Regions from separate parts of the Bradyrhizobium sp. Ken01 genome, predicted to be linked through region 1. Evidence: predicted binding sites of a transcription regulator. Region 1 holds the regulator's gene; the other holds the start of a gene.
What was found. The regulator PhoB, encoded in region 1, activates phosphate uptake and scavenging genes when phosphate is short. The targets are predictions, from matches to a motif close to TGTCATNNANCTGTCAT.
Positions count from the first base shown of each region.

Region 2: a site for PhoB is predicted at 5,410-5,426, ahead of AC0L3S_RS02090 (RNA degradosome polyphosphate kinase). Genes of this name have one in related genera too.

Region 1 is NZ_JBVVPC010000030.1:9,926-17,924, forward strand. It holds gene pstA (phosphate ABC transporter permease PstA) at 1-109, shown strand, start outside; gene pstB (phosphate ABC transporter ATP-binding protein PstB) at 106-927, shown strand; gene phoU (phosphate signaling complex protein PhoU) at 938-1,654, shown strand; gene phoB (phosphate regulon transcriptional regulator PhoB) at 1,669-2,376, shown strand; gene AC0L3S_RS25635 (GcrA family cell cycle regulator) at 2,605-3,117, opposite strand; gene AC0L3S_RS25640 (acetylornithine transaminase) at 3,573-4,775, shown strand; gene argF (ornithine carbamoyltransferase) at 4,775-5,722, shown strand; gene AC0L3S_RS25650 (Hsp33 family molecular chaperone) at 6,013-7,020, shown strand; gene apaG (Co2+/Mg2+ efflux protein ApaG) at 7,070-7,462, opposite strand; gene AC0L3S_RS25660 (OpgC domain-containing protein) at 7,668-7,999, shown strand, end outside.
Region 2 is NZ_JBVVPC010000002.1:28,753-36,751, reverse strand. It holds gene AC0L3S_RS02125 (LysR family transcriptional regulator) at 1-252, shown strand, start outside; gene AC0L3S_RS02120 (autotransporter outer membrane beta-barrel domain-containing protein) at 332-1,480, opposite strand; gene AC0L3S_RS02115 (cold-shock protein) at 1,859-2,065, shown strand; gene purN (phosphoribosylglycinamide formyltransferase) at 2,161-2,814, opposite strand; gene purM (phosphoribosylformylglycinamidine cyclo-ligase) at 2,829-3,902, opposite strand; gene AC0L3S_RS02100 (CDP-alcohol phosphatidyltransferase family protein) at 4,058-4,600, shown strand; gene AC0L3S_RS02095 (P-loop NTPase family protein) at 4,694-5,371, shown strand; gene AC0L3S_RS02090 (RNA degradosome polyphosphate kinase) at 5,500-7,692, shown strand; gene ppx (exopolyphosphatase) at 7,708-7,999, shown strand, end outside.

The sequences.
Region 1 (7,999 bases):
TGCCTACTGGAAGCAGCTGGCCTGGAGCGGGGCGCTGCTCATCACGCTGACCGTTCTTGCCCTGAATATTGGCGCGCGCATCCTTGGCGCCGAGAGGACCGCAAAATGAGTGATCTTTCCGTATCGATGAGCGCGGCCGGTGGGCTGCCCCACGCGCCGGTGCTGCCGGAGGCGCCCCCCAAGGTGACCGTGCGCAACCTGAACTTCTATTACGGCGAGCACCACGCTCTGAAGAACATCAACCTGACGCTCGGCGCCAACCGCGTCACGGCGTTCATCGGTCCGTCGGGCTGCGGCAAGTCGACCCTGCTGCGCATCTTCAACCGGATGTACGACCTCTATCCCGGCCAGCGCGCCACCGGTCAGCTCATGCTCGATCAGACCAACATCCTGGACGGCAAGCTGGACCTCAATCTGCTGCGCGCCCGCGTCGGCATGGTGTTCCAGAAGCCGACGCCGTTCCCGATGACGATCTACGAGAACATCGCGTTCGGCATCCGTCTCTATGAGAAGATCTCGAAGTCCGAGATGGACGGCCGCGTCGAAAAGGCACTCCGCGGCGGCGCGCTGTGGAACGAGGTCAAGGACAAGCTCAACGCCTCCGGCCTGTCGCTCTCGGGCGGCCAGCAGCAGCGCCTCTGCATCGCCCGCACCGTCGCGGTGCGGCCCGAGGTGATCCTGTTCGACGAACCCTGTTCGGCGCTCGACCCGATCTCGACCGCCAAGGTCGAGGAGCTGATCCAGGAGCTGTCCGAGGATTACACGATCGCGATCGTCACTCACAACATGCAGCAGGCGGCGCGCGTCTCCGACAAGACCGCCTTCATGTATCTCGGCGAGCTGATCGAATTCGACGACACCAGCAAGATCTTCACGTCGCCGACTGACCGGCGCACGCAGGATTACATCACCGGCCGGTTCGGCTAGGAGACGCGACATGGGTTCTGAACATACCGCAAAGGCCTTCGATACCGACCTCCAGGAACTCACCCGCCTGGTCGCCGAGATGGGTGGCATCGCCGAGCGCATGATCGTCGAGTCCGTCGACGCGCTGATCCGCCGCGACGTCCCGCTCGGCCAGCGCGTCGTCGCCATCGACACCGAACTCGACGCGCTGCAGAAGCGCATCGAGGAGCGTGCGGTGCTCACCATCGCCCGCCGCCAGCCGATGGCGGTCGACCTGCGCGAGATCGTCGGCGCCATGCGCGTCGCGACCGATCTCGAGCGCATCGGCGACCTCGCCAAGAACATGGGCAAACGCGTCGCGGCACTGGAGACGGACTTCCATCCGCTCAAGCTGTTTCGCGGCCTCGAGCACATGACCGACCTCGTGCAGCAGCAGGTCAAGTCGGTGCTGGACGCCTATGCCGCGCATGATCTGCCGGCGGCGATGGCGGTGTGGAAGGGCGACGAGGAGGTCGACGCCATCTGCACCTCGCTGTTCCGCGAGCTCCTTACCTACATGATGGAGGATCCGCGCAACATCTCGTTCTGTATCCATTTGATGTTCTGCGCCAAGAACATCGAGCGGATCGGCGACCACGCCACCAACATCGCCGAGACCGTGTTCTACATGATCGAGGGACAGGCGATCACCGACAAGCGGCCGAAGGGCGACATGACGACCTTCGCCAACACGGTACCGAACACTTAAGGAGCGACGACCCGATGGGCGCACGCATTATGGTGGTTGAGGACGAGGAAGCTCTGACGGAGCTTCTCCGCTACAACCTCGAAGGCGACGGCTATGACGTCGAGACGGTGATGCGCGGCGACGACGCCGACACTCGCCTCAAGGAGCACATCCCCGATCTGATCGTGCTCGACTGGATGCTGCCGGGCCTGTCAGGCATCGAATTGTGCCGGCGGCTTCGCACCCGTCCCGAGACCAAGCAGCTCCCGATCATCATGCTCACCGCGCGCGGCGAGGAGAGCGAACGGGTGCGGGGTCTTGCGACCGGCGCCGACGATTACATCGTCAAGCCGTTCTCGGTGCCGGAGCTGCTCGCGCGCGTGAAAGGCCTGCTGCGGCGCGCGAGCCCCGAGCGGCTCGCCACCGTGCTTGCTTTTGGCGACATCGAGCTCGACCGCGACAAGCGCCGCGTGGCGCGCTCGGGCCGGCCGATCGATCTCGGTCCGACCGAATATCGCCTGCTGGAGTTCTTCCTGGAGCATCCGGGCCGGGTGTTCTCGCGCGAGCAACTGCTCGACAGCGTTTGGGGCCGCGACATCTACATCGATGAGCGTACCGTCGACGTGCATATCGGCCGCCTGCGCAAGCTGCTCAATCTCGGCCGCGAGCAGGACCCGATCCGCACCGTCCGCGGCGCCGGCTACGCGCTGGATGATCGTTTTGCCAAGGCGGAGCAGGTGTAGGGTTGCAGGCTTGTTTGCTGGCGAGCTGTCCCCGAATTCTCCGACGTCGTCCCGGACAAGCGAGCGAAGCGAGCGCTGATCCGGGACCCATAACCACCGAACGTGGTTTGGCGAAGACTCGGAGTGACCCCTTCCGCACGACTACTGCGTGCTCGGAGTATGGGTCCTGGCTTTCGCCAGGACGACACTGAAATTGTTGAACTGTCTTCGCGCGACGACTTGCCGTGATTACCGCGGACCCGGCTTCACCGGTGCGCGGCGCCGATCCGATGCCGGCTGGTACGCAACGCGCGAGTGCTGGGCGCAATAGGGCAGGCCGGACAGAGCCCGTCCACCACAGAAGAAGAAATCCGGGCTCGACGGATCGCCGACCGGCCAGTGGCAGGTCGCCTCGTTCAATTCCAGCAGCGACAGCCGCTGGCTCATCGGCACCACGTTGTCGTATGTGACCGGATCCGGCTCAGCCTCGACCTCAAAGGCCTGCGCCAGTGCGGTGTTGCCGCGCGAGATCGGGCGGCTCACCCGCATCATGTGCTGCGCGGGGCGCGCCTTGCGCGGCCGGGGCGCTGCCGACGAAGGGCTCTTGGCGCGGCCCGAAAGGCCGAGCCTGTGCACTTTGCCGATCACGGCATTGCGGGTCACATTGCCGAGCTCCGCCGCGATCTGGCTGGCCGAAAGTCCGGCCTCCCAGAGCTTTTTCAGCTGCTCGACGCGATCATCGGACCAGGTCAAAACCGTCATTGCACCCTTTCCCTCGCTGCGCGCCAGCCATCCTGGGGCCTCGCAGCGAATGCCTAAGCCTTCAAAAACCCGTGCCGCCAGAATCCCTTAAGGCTCGCCGGGCGCGTCTTGAACGCCCGAACGTTTACGCCGGTACATAAGGACTTAAAGATCAGAACCACTGCACGAGATGTCGTATCTGACAATTCAAACGCTACAATATGGCGTGACTCCCGCGCAAGAGTCCGCCGACTCGCTTCCACATGTTCCGTGGCTAAATCCCGCAAAATCGGCACCGCAAGACTACGGATTCAGCGTTTCGTGAGGCTTTCCGGACGGCATTGACACCCGTTTCACCAGGCCTAAGATAGTCGTGCGTGCCGCCCTCAAGAGGCGGCACGTTTCGTTTTCCGGGCCGGTCGATGGTGCGTTGCGCAATGCACGCTCACTCCGTCCGCAACATTCAAGTGACCGTCATGACTAACAGCGCAGCGCCGCATTTGCTCCCCGTTTTCGCCAGGTCCGACCTCGGTTTCGAGCGTGGCGAAGGCTGCTGGCTGATCGCGACCAACGGCGAGCGCTATCTCGATTTCACCTCCGGGGTGGCGGTGAATGCGCTCGGCCATGCCCATCCGGCGCTGGTCGCGGCGTTGCAGGAGCAGGCCACGAAGCTCTGGCACATGTCGAACCTGTTCCAGAGCCCGGACGGTGAGCGTCTCGCCGCTCGCCTCTGCCACGAGAGCTTTGCGGACTTCGTGTTCTTCTGCAATTCCGGCGCCGAGGCGCTGGAATGCGTGATCAAGGTCGTGCGCCGTTATCACGCCGCGAAGGGCCATCCAGACCGCTATCGCATGATCACCTTCGAAGGCGCCTTCCATGGCCGCACGCTGGCGACGCTGGCTGCGACGGGTTCGGCAAAATATCTCGAAGGTTTCGGACCCCCGATGGAGGGCTTCGACCAGGTTGCGCATGGCGATCTCGACGCGGTGAAAAAGGCGATCGGTCCGCAGACCGCCGGCATCCTGATCGAGCCGATCCAGGGCGAGGGCGGTGTGCGTTCGGCAACGCCCGCCTTCCTGAGGGCGTTGCGTCAGCTCTGCGACGAGAAGGGTCTGTTGCTCGCCTTCGACGAGGTGCAGACCGGCATGGGCCGCACCGGCGATCTGTTCGCGTACCGCCGCCTCGGCGTCGAACCCGACGTGATGTCGCTGGCCAAGGCGCTCGGCGGCGGCTTTCCGATCGGCGCCTGCCTTGCGACCGCGGAAGCGGCGTCCGGCATGACGCCGGGCTCGCACGGCTCGACCTTCGGCGGCAATCCGCTCGCGATCTCCGCTGCGAACGCCGTGCTCGACGTCATGCTCAAGCCCGGCTTCTTCGACCACGTGCAGAGGATGTCGCTGCTGCTCAAGCAGAAGCTCGCCTCCGTGATCGACCGTCACTCTGATGTCGTCAGCGAAGTGCGCGGCGAGGGCCTCCTGATCGGCATCAAGGCCGTGGTGCCTTCGGGCGATCTCGTTGCCGCCTTGCGCGCAGAGAAGCTGCTCACCGTCGGCGCCGGCGACAATGTCGTGCGTTTCCTGCCGCCTTTGATCGTCACCGAAGCCGAGATCGAGGACAGCGTCATGCGGCTCGAGCGCGCCTGCACGGCGTTGTCCGGCAACAAGCGGGCGGCAAGCTGATGAGCAAGTCGCCCGATAAAGCACCCAAGAAAACACCGAAGCACTTCCTCGATATCAACGAGCTGCCGCTGTCGGAGCTCAAGCGCATGCTGGCCGCGTCCTCCGCGATGAAGGCGAAGCAGAAGGCGCATCAGCCGGTCAGGCCGCTCGAAGGCAAAACGCTGGCGATGATCTTCGAGCGCCCCTCGACGCGGACGCGGGTGTCTTTCGACGTCGCCATGCGCCAGCTCGGCGGCGAGCCCATCATGCTCACGGGCGCCGAGATGCAGCTCGGCCGCGGCGAGACCATCGCCGACACCGCGCGCGTGCTGTCGCGCTATGTCGACGCCATCATGATCCGCATCCTCAACCACGATGCCCTGCTTGAGCTTGCGGCGAACGCCACCGTTCCGGTCATCAACGGCCTGACGCGGCGCTCGCATCCCTGCCAGGTGATGGCCGACCTCATGACGTACGAGGAACATCGCGGCCCGATCGAGGGCAAGACGGTGGCCTGGACCGGCGACGACAACAACGTGCTGGCGTCCTGGGCGCACGCCGCCGAGCGCTTCAAGTTCCAGCTCAATGTCGCGACGCCTCCAGAGCTCGCGCCGAAAAAGGCGATGCGCGACTTCATCAAGGCGACCGGCGCGCCGATCATGCTCGGCACGGATGCCGAAGCCGCCGTGCGCGGCGCCGATTGTGTCGTGACCGACACCTGGGTGTCGATGGGCGACAAGGAAGGCGAGCACCGCCATAACGTGCTCAAGCCTTATCAGGTCAATGCCCAGCTGATGTCGCTGGCCAAGCCCGATGCGCTGTTCATGCACTGCCTGCCCGCCCATCGCGGCGAGGAGGTCACCGACGAGGTGATCGACGGTCCGCAATCCGTCGTGTTCGACGAGGCCGAAAACCGCCTGCACGCGCAGAAGGGCATTCTGGCCTGGTGCTTCGACGCGGTGAAGTGATCTCGCTGGAATCCCGGCGGCCACCTCACATATGATCGTCGTCCCGGACAAGCGCAGCTTCTGGCAACGCGTAGCGTTGTCCAGAACGGAGCGCCGATCCGGGACCCATAACCACAGGAAGTCGTTTGGCGAGGATTCGGAGTTGTCATCTCGCGGAGTAGCGTAATCCTGTGGTTATGGGTCCCGGATCTGCGCTAGCGCTTGTCCGGGACGACACCGAGGTTGAGGTTGCTTCGTACAGTTCCCCAACCCCCCTTCCAATTCCGCCTTCCGACCCCAGATAAAGCGCCATGGTTTCCCAATCCCCTGACATGAAAACCGGGCCCGAAGGCCCGGTTCGCGCGCCATCCGCGGTTCCCGTCGATGACGCCGTGCTGCCCTACGAGGTTGACGCGCTCGACGTGCGCGGTCGGCTGGTGCGGCTTGGTCCGGCGCTCGACGAGATCCTGACCAAGCACGATTATCCGGCGCCGGTCGGCAAGCTGCTCGGCGAGGCCATCGTGCTGACCACGCTGCTCGGCTCGTCGCTGAAGTTCGAAGGCCGCTTCATCCTGCAGGCCCAGACCGACGGTCCGGTGTCATTCCTGGTCGTGGACTATCAGGCGCCGGATCGCCTGCGCGCCTATGCGCGCTACGACGCCGCGCGCCTCGGGGATGCAAAAGATTCCGGCGCGCTGCTGGGTCACGGTCACCTCGCCATGACCATCGACCAGGGCCCCGACATGAGCCGCTACCAGGGCCTGGTCGCGCTCGACGGCGGCAGCCTGGAAGACGCCGCTCACGAATATTTCCTGCGCTCCGAGCAGATCCCGACGCGCGTGCGCCTCGCCGTGGGCGAGGAATGGCGTTCGAACGACGGCGGCAAGCATCGCTGGCGTGCCGGTGGCATGCTGATGCAGTTCCTGCCGAAGGCGCCCGAGCGGGCGCGGCAGGCCGATCTGCATCCCGGCGATGCGCCCGAAGGCGTCGAGGTTCATGCCGTCGCTGAAGACGATGCCTGGGTCGAGGCGCGCTCGCTGATCGAAACCGTCGAAGATGTCGAGCTGATCGATCCCGAGCTCTCCGGCGAGCGGCTGCTCTACCGTCTCTTCCACGAGCGCGGTGTGCGCGTGTTCAATCCGCTGCCCTTGAAAGCGCAATGCTCCTGCTCGCGCGATGCGGTCGCATCGATGCTGAAGAGCTTTTCGTCCGACGACCGTGCCGCGATGGTCAAGGACGACAAGGTCGTCGTGACCTGCGAGTTCTGCTCATCGGTGTACGAGTTCACACCGGACGAGGCGGGCGTCCAGGACGCGTAGCGCGGTGCCGTAGGGTGGGCAAAGCGAAGCGCGCCCACCATTTCCAGCGCTAATTCAGCACCCTCTTGTTATCCGGGCTGTCCAGCGAGAACGTCGGCACGTCGATCTCGAAGCGCTCGCCGGTGGCACTGACCATCTGGTAGCGGCCGGTCATGAAGCCCGAGGCGGTCGTGAGCGGCACGCCGGAGGTATATTCGAAGCGTTCGCCGGGGGCGAGCGTCGGCTGCTCGCCGACGACACCCTCGCCCTTCACCTCCTGCTGCCGGCCGGTGGCGTCGGTGATGATCCAGTGCCGCGTCTTGAGCTGCACGGTCTCATCGCCGGAATTGGTGATGACGATGGTGTAGGCCCAGAAATAACGGGAGCGGTCAGCCGACGACTGCTCCGGAACAAAGTTCGGCTCGACGGTCACTTCGATCTGGCGGGTCACGGCGCGGTACATGATTGCCATCATACCGAAAACCGCCCGGGAACCAAACGCCGGAGGCGGCCTTGGCGACATCGTCCCGCCAGATTTCGCAGGGAAGTACACGTCCAAATGGACTTGCAAATGTACTTGCATGTGATCCGGCCGCTTTGCGAGATGACGGCCGAACCGGTACACTCCTTGCCACGTCGCGATTTGCGGAAGGGTTTTTAGGCCCCCGATGACCATTTCCGACCAAGTGACGGGATCGACGATCGCGGGAACCGCCAAGCCTGTGGAGGTCAAGTCCGCGGGGGCAAAGCGGCGCGCGGCCGCGCCGGCCATTTCGCTGCCCGCCATCGGCGAGCGCGAGCTCCGGCTCGACCTGTTCCGCGGCCTCGCGCTGTGGCTGATCTTCATCGACCATTTGCCGCCGAGCCTTCTGACCTGGTTCACGATCCGCAATTACGGCTTCAGCGACGCCACCGAGATCTTCATCTTCATCTCCGGCTATACCGCCGCCTTCGTCTACGGTCGGGCGATGCTGGAGTCCGGCATCGTCGTCGCCACCGC
Region 2 (7,999 bases), on a different contig from region 1:
CTCGGTGCCCCGCTCGTTGCCGTCGATCTCGGCGTCAGCCACCACGCCGATCTCTGGCTCACCTACCACAAGGAGTTCCGCGCCTCCGAGCGCCACAAGATCGTGGTCGATTGGCTGAAGAAAATCTTCGACCCCAAGATCCATCCCTGCTTCCGCGACGAGTTCATCCACCCGAACGCGCTGGCCCCGATGATGACGGCCGCGCGCGAGGGTTTTGGATTGACGGGATATGTCGCGGCAATGCCGACCTAAAGCCTGAGCATGATCTTTTCGGAAAACCGCTTCACAGTTTTCCGGATCCTGCTTTGGGCGGACGTGGGCAGGCTTCGCCTCACCACCGATGTTCGAAGCCGACCGTGCCCTGATGCGACGTCAGCTCGTTGCGGAACTTGCCGTCGTAATTGACGTAGAGCCGCGCCGTGTTGGTCAGGCTGAGCGAGGCCGAGGCGCCGGCATCCATGCCGTAGCGGCTCTCGCCGATACCGGGCACGACGATGCTCTGGGTCCCGAGGCTGACCTGCACTGATCCCAGGTTCTGATGGAAATTGTCGACGAACTTGCCATAGGCGGACAGGTCCAGGATCTTCTGGTCGAAGATAAAGTAGCGCCCGACCTCGGCTCCGATCATGACGCGCCCGCGCGAGAGCGCCGTCGAGCCGACATTGAGTGGATCGAGGCCGCCAACCTCCTGGAACGCGACGCTGGTGGCGCGGACATATTCCAGTGCGCCTTTGGGCACGATGCGCATCTGGTCCTTGGTCCAGTAATAGCTGATCTCGGTCAGCGCACCGTCGACTGCGGCACGATAACCTGCGGTCGCAAGTCCCAGGCCGGTATCCCGGCTGGAGCGGACCTTGCCGAAGCCGTGCACCAAAGCGAACGCCCAGGTCCAGGGACCCTTGTCGACCGAGCCGCTGAAGCCGAGTTGCGTCAGGTCCAGCGTCGCGGATTGAAGTGCGAGCGGCACGTCGATGTCGGTGTGGCTCTGGTCGACGGAGAAGCCGAGATTGACACCCGGCGCGAGCCGCGCGCCAAAGCCTGCGACACCGCCAAACGTCTTGCGTTTGTCGCCGACAAAGTCTCCTTGCGCATCTGTCCGGACCGAGATGCCGTAGCCCTCGAACCAGGTGCGGTAGCGCGGATCTTCCGTGCTCGCCGATGCGCCGCCGCCGCCGGGATTGGTCCGAAACGCCCGGTTGACGCCGCCAGACGCCTGGTTGCCGAGCCGCTCCAGGAAATTCGAGCCGAGATTGAGCGCGCTGTTGCCGGCCGACTGGTCGTGATTGGTCGCTGTCGGCATCGGAATCGGCGTCGGTGACGGCGTGGGTGTCGGGGTCGGCGTGGGCGTCGAACTTTGCGCAAAGCCTGATGTTGTCGACAGCACCATGATGAGAGCAAACGCCACGGCAGCCGCGATCCAGCGGACGCGGTTCAGCCTGATCGCCTGCCGTGTCTCTGAGGGCTGCGAAATGCAGCACATGGCGACAAATCCCGAAGCAAAGGGCGGCGCGCAAAAATGCAACAGGAGCTGCGCACGCGTGCCGCGATTTGTGCCGAACTGTTACTGAGGGTCAACCGGCTGGCGCGTCCAGGCAAAGGCATTGCTTCCGATTGTGGTTCCGCGGCCACAGGTCGCAAATTGCGGTCGGGTACTCCGGTCGGGCTCTTGAAATTCGCGCGCGGCTTGCTAACGGGCGATTTTCATGTTGCAATATCGGACACAATCGGAATTGGCCGCTCGACTGTGCGTTTCGCGACATTGAGACTCAAGACTCGAACAGACTACCGGAAGCCCGTTTGTGGCGTGGCACGCGAAAAGCGGCCGCGTCGTTTTTGTATCTAGCGGAGGAGACTGAGGATGCCGCAAAAGGGCACCGTCAAATGGTTCAACCCGACCAAGGGCTATGGGTTCATCAAGCCGAACGGCAGTGACAAGGACGTCTTCGTCCACATCTCCGCCGTCGAGCGCGCCGGACTCTCGACCCTCAATGAAAATCAGGTGGTTGAATACGACCTCGTGGAGAACCGCGGCAAGGCATCCGCGGAGAACCTCAAGGTTTCCTGATTTCTCTCGCGGTCTGCGCAAGAGATCATGACGTTGCCCCCGGCTCTGCCGGGGGTTTTTGTTTGGGATGGGAAGTTTCCGAGTGCGACGGCGCTTCACCGCACCAACGGCGCAACCAGAAAATTCTCCGACGGCCCGCTGCCGGCGGTCTTGCACACATCGCCCTCGATCCGGACCTTGCCGGTCGCGAGCAGGCTCAGTGCTGCGGGATAGATGCGGTGCTCGACTTCGAGGATACGCTCCGACAGCGTGGCCGCGGTATCGTGATCGCTCACAGGCACCGCGCCCTGCATCACGATCGGGCCGGCGTCGGTCTCGGGGATCACGAAGTGCACTGTCGCGCCGGACAGCTTGACGCCGGCGCGCAACGCCTGGCCGTGCGGGTCGAGACCGGGGAAGGACGGCAGGAGCGAGGGATGGATGTTGAGCATCCGCCCGTACCACGCCTTGGTGAATTCGGCCGTGAACAGGCGCATGAAGCCGCCGAGGCAAATCAGCTCGATGCCGTGCTGATCGAGCGCTGCTTGCAGCACCTTCTCGAATCCGGCGCGGTCCTTGCCGAACGGCTTGCTTTCGATCACCAGCGTCTTCACGCTGCTCGCTTTGGCCCTTTCCAGCCCCTGCGCATCGGCCTTGTTCGAGATGACGAGCGAAATCTCCGCCGGAAAATCCGGCGCGGCCGCGCCCTTGATCAGCGCAGCCATGTTGGAGCCACGGCCGGAAATCAGGATGGCGACGCGGCGTTTCATCACAGCGCCGGTCACTACAGCGCCATATCGAGATGGCCGTTATAGACGACGCGGTGCTCGCCCTCGGCCGGGATCACAGTGCCGAGCTGTGCCACGGTCTCGCCGGCATCGGCGAAGACCTCGACGACCTCTTCGACCTTGTCCGGCTCGACGATCGCGATCATGCCGATCCCGCAATTGAAGGTCCGCAGCATTTCGAGCTCGGCGATGCCGGCCTGCGCGGCCAGCCATTTGAACACCGGCAGCACCGGCAGGCGCGCCAGATCGATACCGACTCCGAGATGCTTCGGCAGCACGCGCGGAATGTTGTCGGTGAAGCCGCCGCCGGTGATGTGGGCGAGCCCCTTCACCGCGCCGGTCTCGCGGATCGCGCGCAGGCAGGATTTGACGTAGAGACGTGTCGGCGTCAGCAGCGCGCCGCCGAGCGTCATGACGGGCGCAAACGGCGCCTGCGCTCCGAAGCCGAGGCCGGATTGTTCCACGATCTTGCGCACCAGCGAGAAACCGTTGGAGTGCACGCCCGACGAGGCGAGCCCGATCACGGCATCGCCGGCGGCGATGTCCTTGCGCGGCAAGAGCGTGCCCCGCTCCGCGGCGCCGACGGCAAAGCCACCGAGGTCGTAGTCGCCGTCCTTGTAGAGGCCGGGCATCTCGGCCGTCTCGCCGCCGATCAGGGCGCAGCCGGATTCGCGGCAGCCTTCGGCGACACCGGCGACGATCGACGCGGTCGCCTCCGGATCGAGCTTGCCGCAGGCAAAATAGTCCAGAAAGAACAGCGGCTCGGCGCCCTGCACCACGAGGTCGTTGACACTCATGGCGACGAGGTCGATGCCGATCCCGCCATGCAGGCCGGTCTCGATCGCGATCTTGACTTTGGTGCCGACGCCATCGGTCGCGGCCACCAGGATGGGATCCTTGAAACCGGCCGCCTTGAGATCGAACAGGCCGCCGAATCCGCCGATTTCGGCGTCGGCGCCGGGACGTGCGGTTGCGCGCACCATCGGCTTGATCAGGTCGACCAAGCGGTTGCCCGCGTCGATATCGACGCCTGAATCGGCGTAAGTGAGGCCGTTTTTGCGGTCGGTCATGCCCGATTTCCAGTGGGTTTGCGGCTGGTTACGTCGAATTCCGGGGACGCGCAATGGCTCGCATGGCGCGCCTCCGTATACTATGTAGAGATATCAACCGGTTCAGCCTCCAAAGGGCCGAATTCGAGGTCAGGCCGGGTGCCGGGAAGCGCCGTGTGAGTATACCGAACATCATTACTTTGGGCCGCATCATGCTGGTCCCGATCATCGTCTGGGCCATCGTGTCGAGCCAAATGGAGGTGGCGTTCGCCGTCTTCCTGATCGCCGGTATCAGCGACGCGGTCGACGGCTTCCTTGCCAAGCGCTTCAACATGACGAGCGAGCTCGGCGCTTTGCTCGACCCGCTCGCCGACAAGGCGCTGCTGGTCTCGATCTACATGGCGCTGGGCATCTGGGGCGCGATTCCGCGCTGGATCGTCATCCTGGTGGTCTCGCGCGACATCATGATCGTCGCTGCCGTGATCATATCGTGGCTGTTCGACCGGCCTGTGGAGATGAAGCCCTCGAAGGTATCCAAGCTCAACACTGTGGCCCAGGTGGCGTTCGCGGCGCTGGTGCTGGCCGCCCTCGCCTTCGGCTTCAAAGCCGGTCCTTATGATATCATCCTGATGGGCCTCGTCACGGTCTTCACGCTTTCCTCCGTGTCGCTCTATCTTGTCGAGTGGTTGCGGCACATGAGCACGATCGAGGCCAAATGAGTTGGGAAGCGGCCCCGCAAAAGGCCAACTCCCGCTCGATCAAGTCGCATCTCTTCAAACGAAGCCGGCACGCCGGCACGGAGCAAAGCAAGCGTGCCAGGCCGCGTTCATCCCCGACAATTGGCGTTTTCGCTTCCGCATGCGGAGAGCCTGAGCCGGGACAATTTCCTTGAGGGCCCCGTCAACGCCGCCGGCCTTGCCCTCATCGACGCCTGGCCGGAATGGCCGAATCGGATCATGTGGCTGGCCGGCCCGGAAGGAAGCGGCAAGAGCCATCTCGCCGCGATCTGGGCCGAGGCTTCAGGCGCCCGCTCGACCACGGCCAATGGGCTGACCGCCGAGGCCGTCCCGGCTGCGCTCGCCACTGGCGCGCTGGTGGTCGAGGATCCCAAGGCCGGGCAATTCGACGAGCGCGCCCTGTTCCATCTGATGAATCTGGCCCGCGAGGACGGCGCCTACGTCCTCTTCACCGGACGCGAGGCGCCCGCTTCTCTCGAGATCGAACTCGCCGACCTGCGCTCGCGGCTCCGCGCCGTCCCCGTTGTCTCGCTGCTGCCGCCTGACGACCAGCTCTTCCGCGGCCTGATCGTCAAATTCTGCACCGACCGCCAGCTCGCGGTGGACGAGAGCGTGGTCAGCTACCTCGCCACTCGCCTGGAGCGGTCCTCGGCCGCCGCCCGACGGGCTGTGGACCTGCTGGACAGCGAGGCCCTGCGCCTCGGCCGCCCCGTCACAAGGGCGCTGGCGGCCGAGCTGCTCCGGGATGTCTGACCAAGGCGGCTTGACGCGGCCGGGCGGCGGAACATCAATGTCATCGAAACGTCATCGCTCTAACACATGCTCCCGCGGGTTTTGCGCGTAAGTCGCAAATTGGGGCGAACTGGATGGATCGACTTCTGATGGATTCTGCGCAAGCTATTGAAGTTAAAGAGAAAGCCCAGGAAGCCGAGGGCCCGCCTGCGATCGCATCGAACCCTGAGCGGTTCATCAATCGCGAGCTCTCCTGGCTGCACTTCAACCGCCGCGTCCTGGAGGAATCGGTCAATCCCAGCCATCCCATGCTGGAGCGGGTGCGATTCCTGTCGATTTCAGCGAACAACCTCGACGAGTTCTTCATGGTCCGCGTCGCCGGCATCAAGGCCCAGGTGCGCGAGGGCATTGCCGAGCGCAGCCCCGACGGTCTGACGCCGTCCGAGCAGCTCGCGCTGATCAACCGAACCGTCTCGCAGCTCGCCTCCGACCAGCAGGCAATCTGGCGCGACCTGCGCGGCACGCTCGCCGACGAGGGCATCGTGCTGGTCGAGGGCAAGGAAGTCACCAAGGCGGAACGAACCTGGGTCGAGGACTACTTCCTCAGCAACGTGTTCCCGCTGCTGACACCGCTTGCGATCGACCCGGCCCACCCCTTCCCGTTCATTCCGAGCCTCGGCTTCACCATCGCGCTCCAGCTCACGCGCGCCGCCGATGGCAAGCAGATGAACGCGCTGATCCGCATGCCCGGCAAGATCGACCGCTTCATCCGCCTGCCGGCCGAGGGCAAGGTGGTTCGGCTGATCTCGCTGGAGCAGGCCACCGCGCTGTTCATCAACCGCCTGTTCCCCGGCTACAATCTGCACGGCCAGGGCGCCTTCCGTGTCATCCGCGACTCCGAACTCGAAATCGAGGAAGAGGCCGAGGATCTCGTCCGCCTGTTCGAGACTGCGCTGAAGCGCCGCCGCCGCGGCTCGGTGATCCGGCTCGAGATCGACGCCAAGATGCCGGAGCAGCTGCGCAGCTTCGTGCAGCATGCGCTGTCGACCGCCGACGACGAGGTGTTCCTGGTCGACGGCGTGCTCGCCATGAACGAGCTCTCGCAACTCACCCGTCTCGACCGGCCTGACCTCGAATTCACCCCTTACGTGCCGCGCCATCCCGAGCGCGTGCGCGAGCAAGGCGGCGACATCTTCGCTGCGATCCGGCAGAAGGATCTCGTCGTCCATCACCCCTATGAATCCTTCGACGTGGTGGTGCAGTTCCTCCAGCAGGCGACGCGCGACCCCGACGTCGTCGCCATCAAGCAGACGCTCTACCGCACCTCCAGCAACTCGCCGATCGTGCGCGCGCTCGTGGAAGCCGCCGAAGCCGGCAAATCCGTGACCGCGCTGATCGAGCTGAAGGCGCGCTTCGACGAGGAGGCCAACATCCGCTGGGCGCGCGACCTCGAACGCGCCGGCGTGCAGGTCGTCTACGGCTTCCTCGAACTGAAGACGCACGCAAAGCTGTCGATGGTGGTGCGGCGCGAGGGCGGCAGCCTCACAACCTACGTCCATACCGGCACCGGCAATTACCACCCGGTGACCGCGCGCATCTACACCGACCTCTCCTACTTCACCTCGGATCCAACCATCGGCCGCGACGCTGCCCGCGTGTTCAACTTCATCACCGGCTATGCCGCGCCGAGCGACCTGGAAAAGATGGCGGTGTCGCCGCTGACCTTGCGCAAGCGCATCATCGAGCACATCCAGGGCGAGACCGCGCATGCACGGCACGGGCGGCCCGGTGCGGTCTGGATGAAAATGAACGCGCTGGTCGACCCCGACATCATCGATGCGCTCTACGAGGCTTCACAGGCCGGCGTGCAGGTCGAGCTCGTGGTGCGCGGTATCTGCTGCCTACGGCCCGGCATTCCCGGCCTGTCGGAGAACATCCGCGTCAAGTCGATCATCGGACGATTCCTCGAACACGGCCGAATTTACTGCTTCGGCATGGGCCAGGGCCTGCCGAGCGCGAAAGCGGCTGTGTATATCTCCTCGGCTGACATGATGCCGCGCAACCTCGACCGCCGCGTCGAGGTGCTGTGTCCGCTGCAAAATCCCACGGTGCATCAGCAGGTTCTCGAACAGATCATGGTCGCGAATCTCAAGGACAATGAACAGAGCTGGCAATTGTTGCCGGACGGGTCCTCAACGCGTATGAAGACCGCGAAGGGCGAGGAGCCTTTCAACGTCCACAACTACTTCATGACAAATCCGAGTCTGTCTGGCCGTGGTAAGTCGCTCAAGGAATCCTCGCCGCGCCGCCTCACGCGCCGTAATGAACGTCATCAATCCTGATCCGGGATCGTCGACGTGAAGCGGCCGCGCAAGCGCGGCTCGAGCGTCGCGGTCATCGACATCGGCTCCAACTCGGTCCGGCTCGTCGTCTACGAGGGGCTGACGCGGAGCCTCATTCCCATCTTCAACGAGAAGACGCTGTGCGGTCTCGGGCGCGAGGTGCAGAGCACGGGACTGCTTGCGCCCGACGCCGTCGACAAGGCGCTGACCTCGCTCAAGCGCTTCCGTGCGCTGTGCCGAGTGATGCAGGTCGGACGGGTGTTTGCGATTGCGACCGCCGCCTGCCGCGACGCCTCCAACGGCCCCG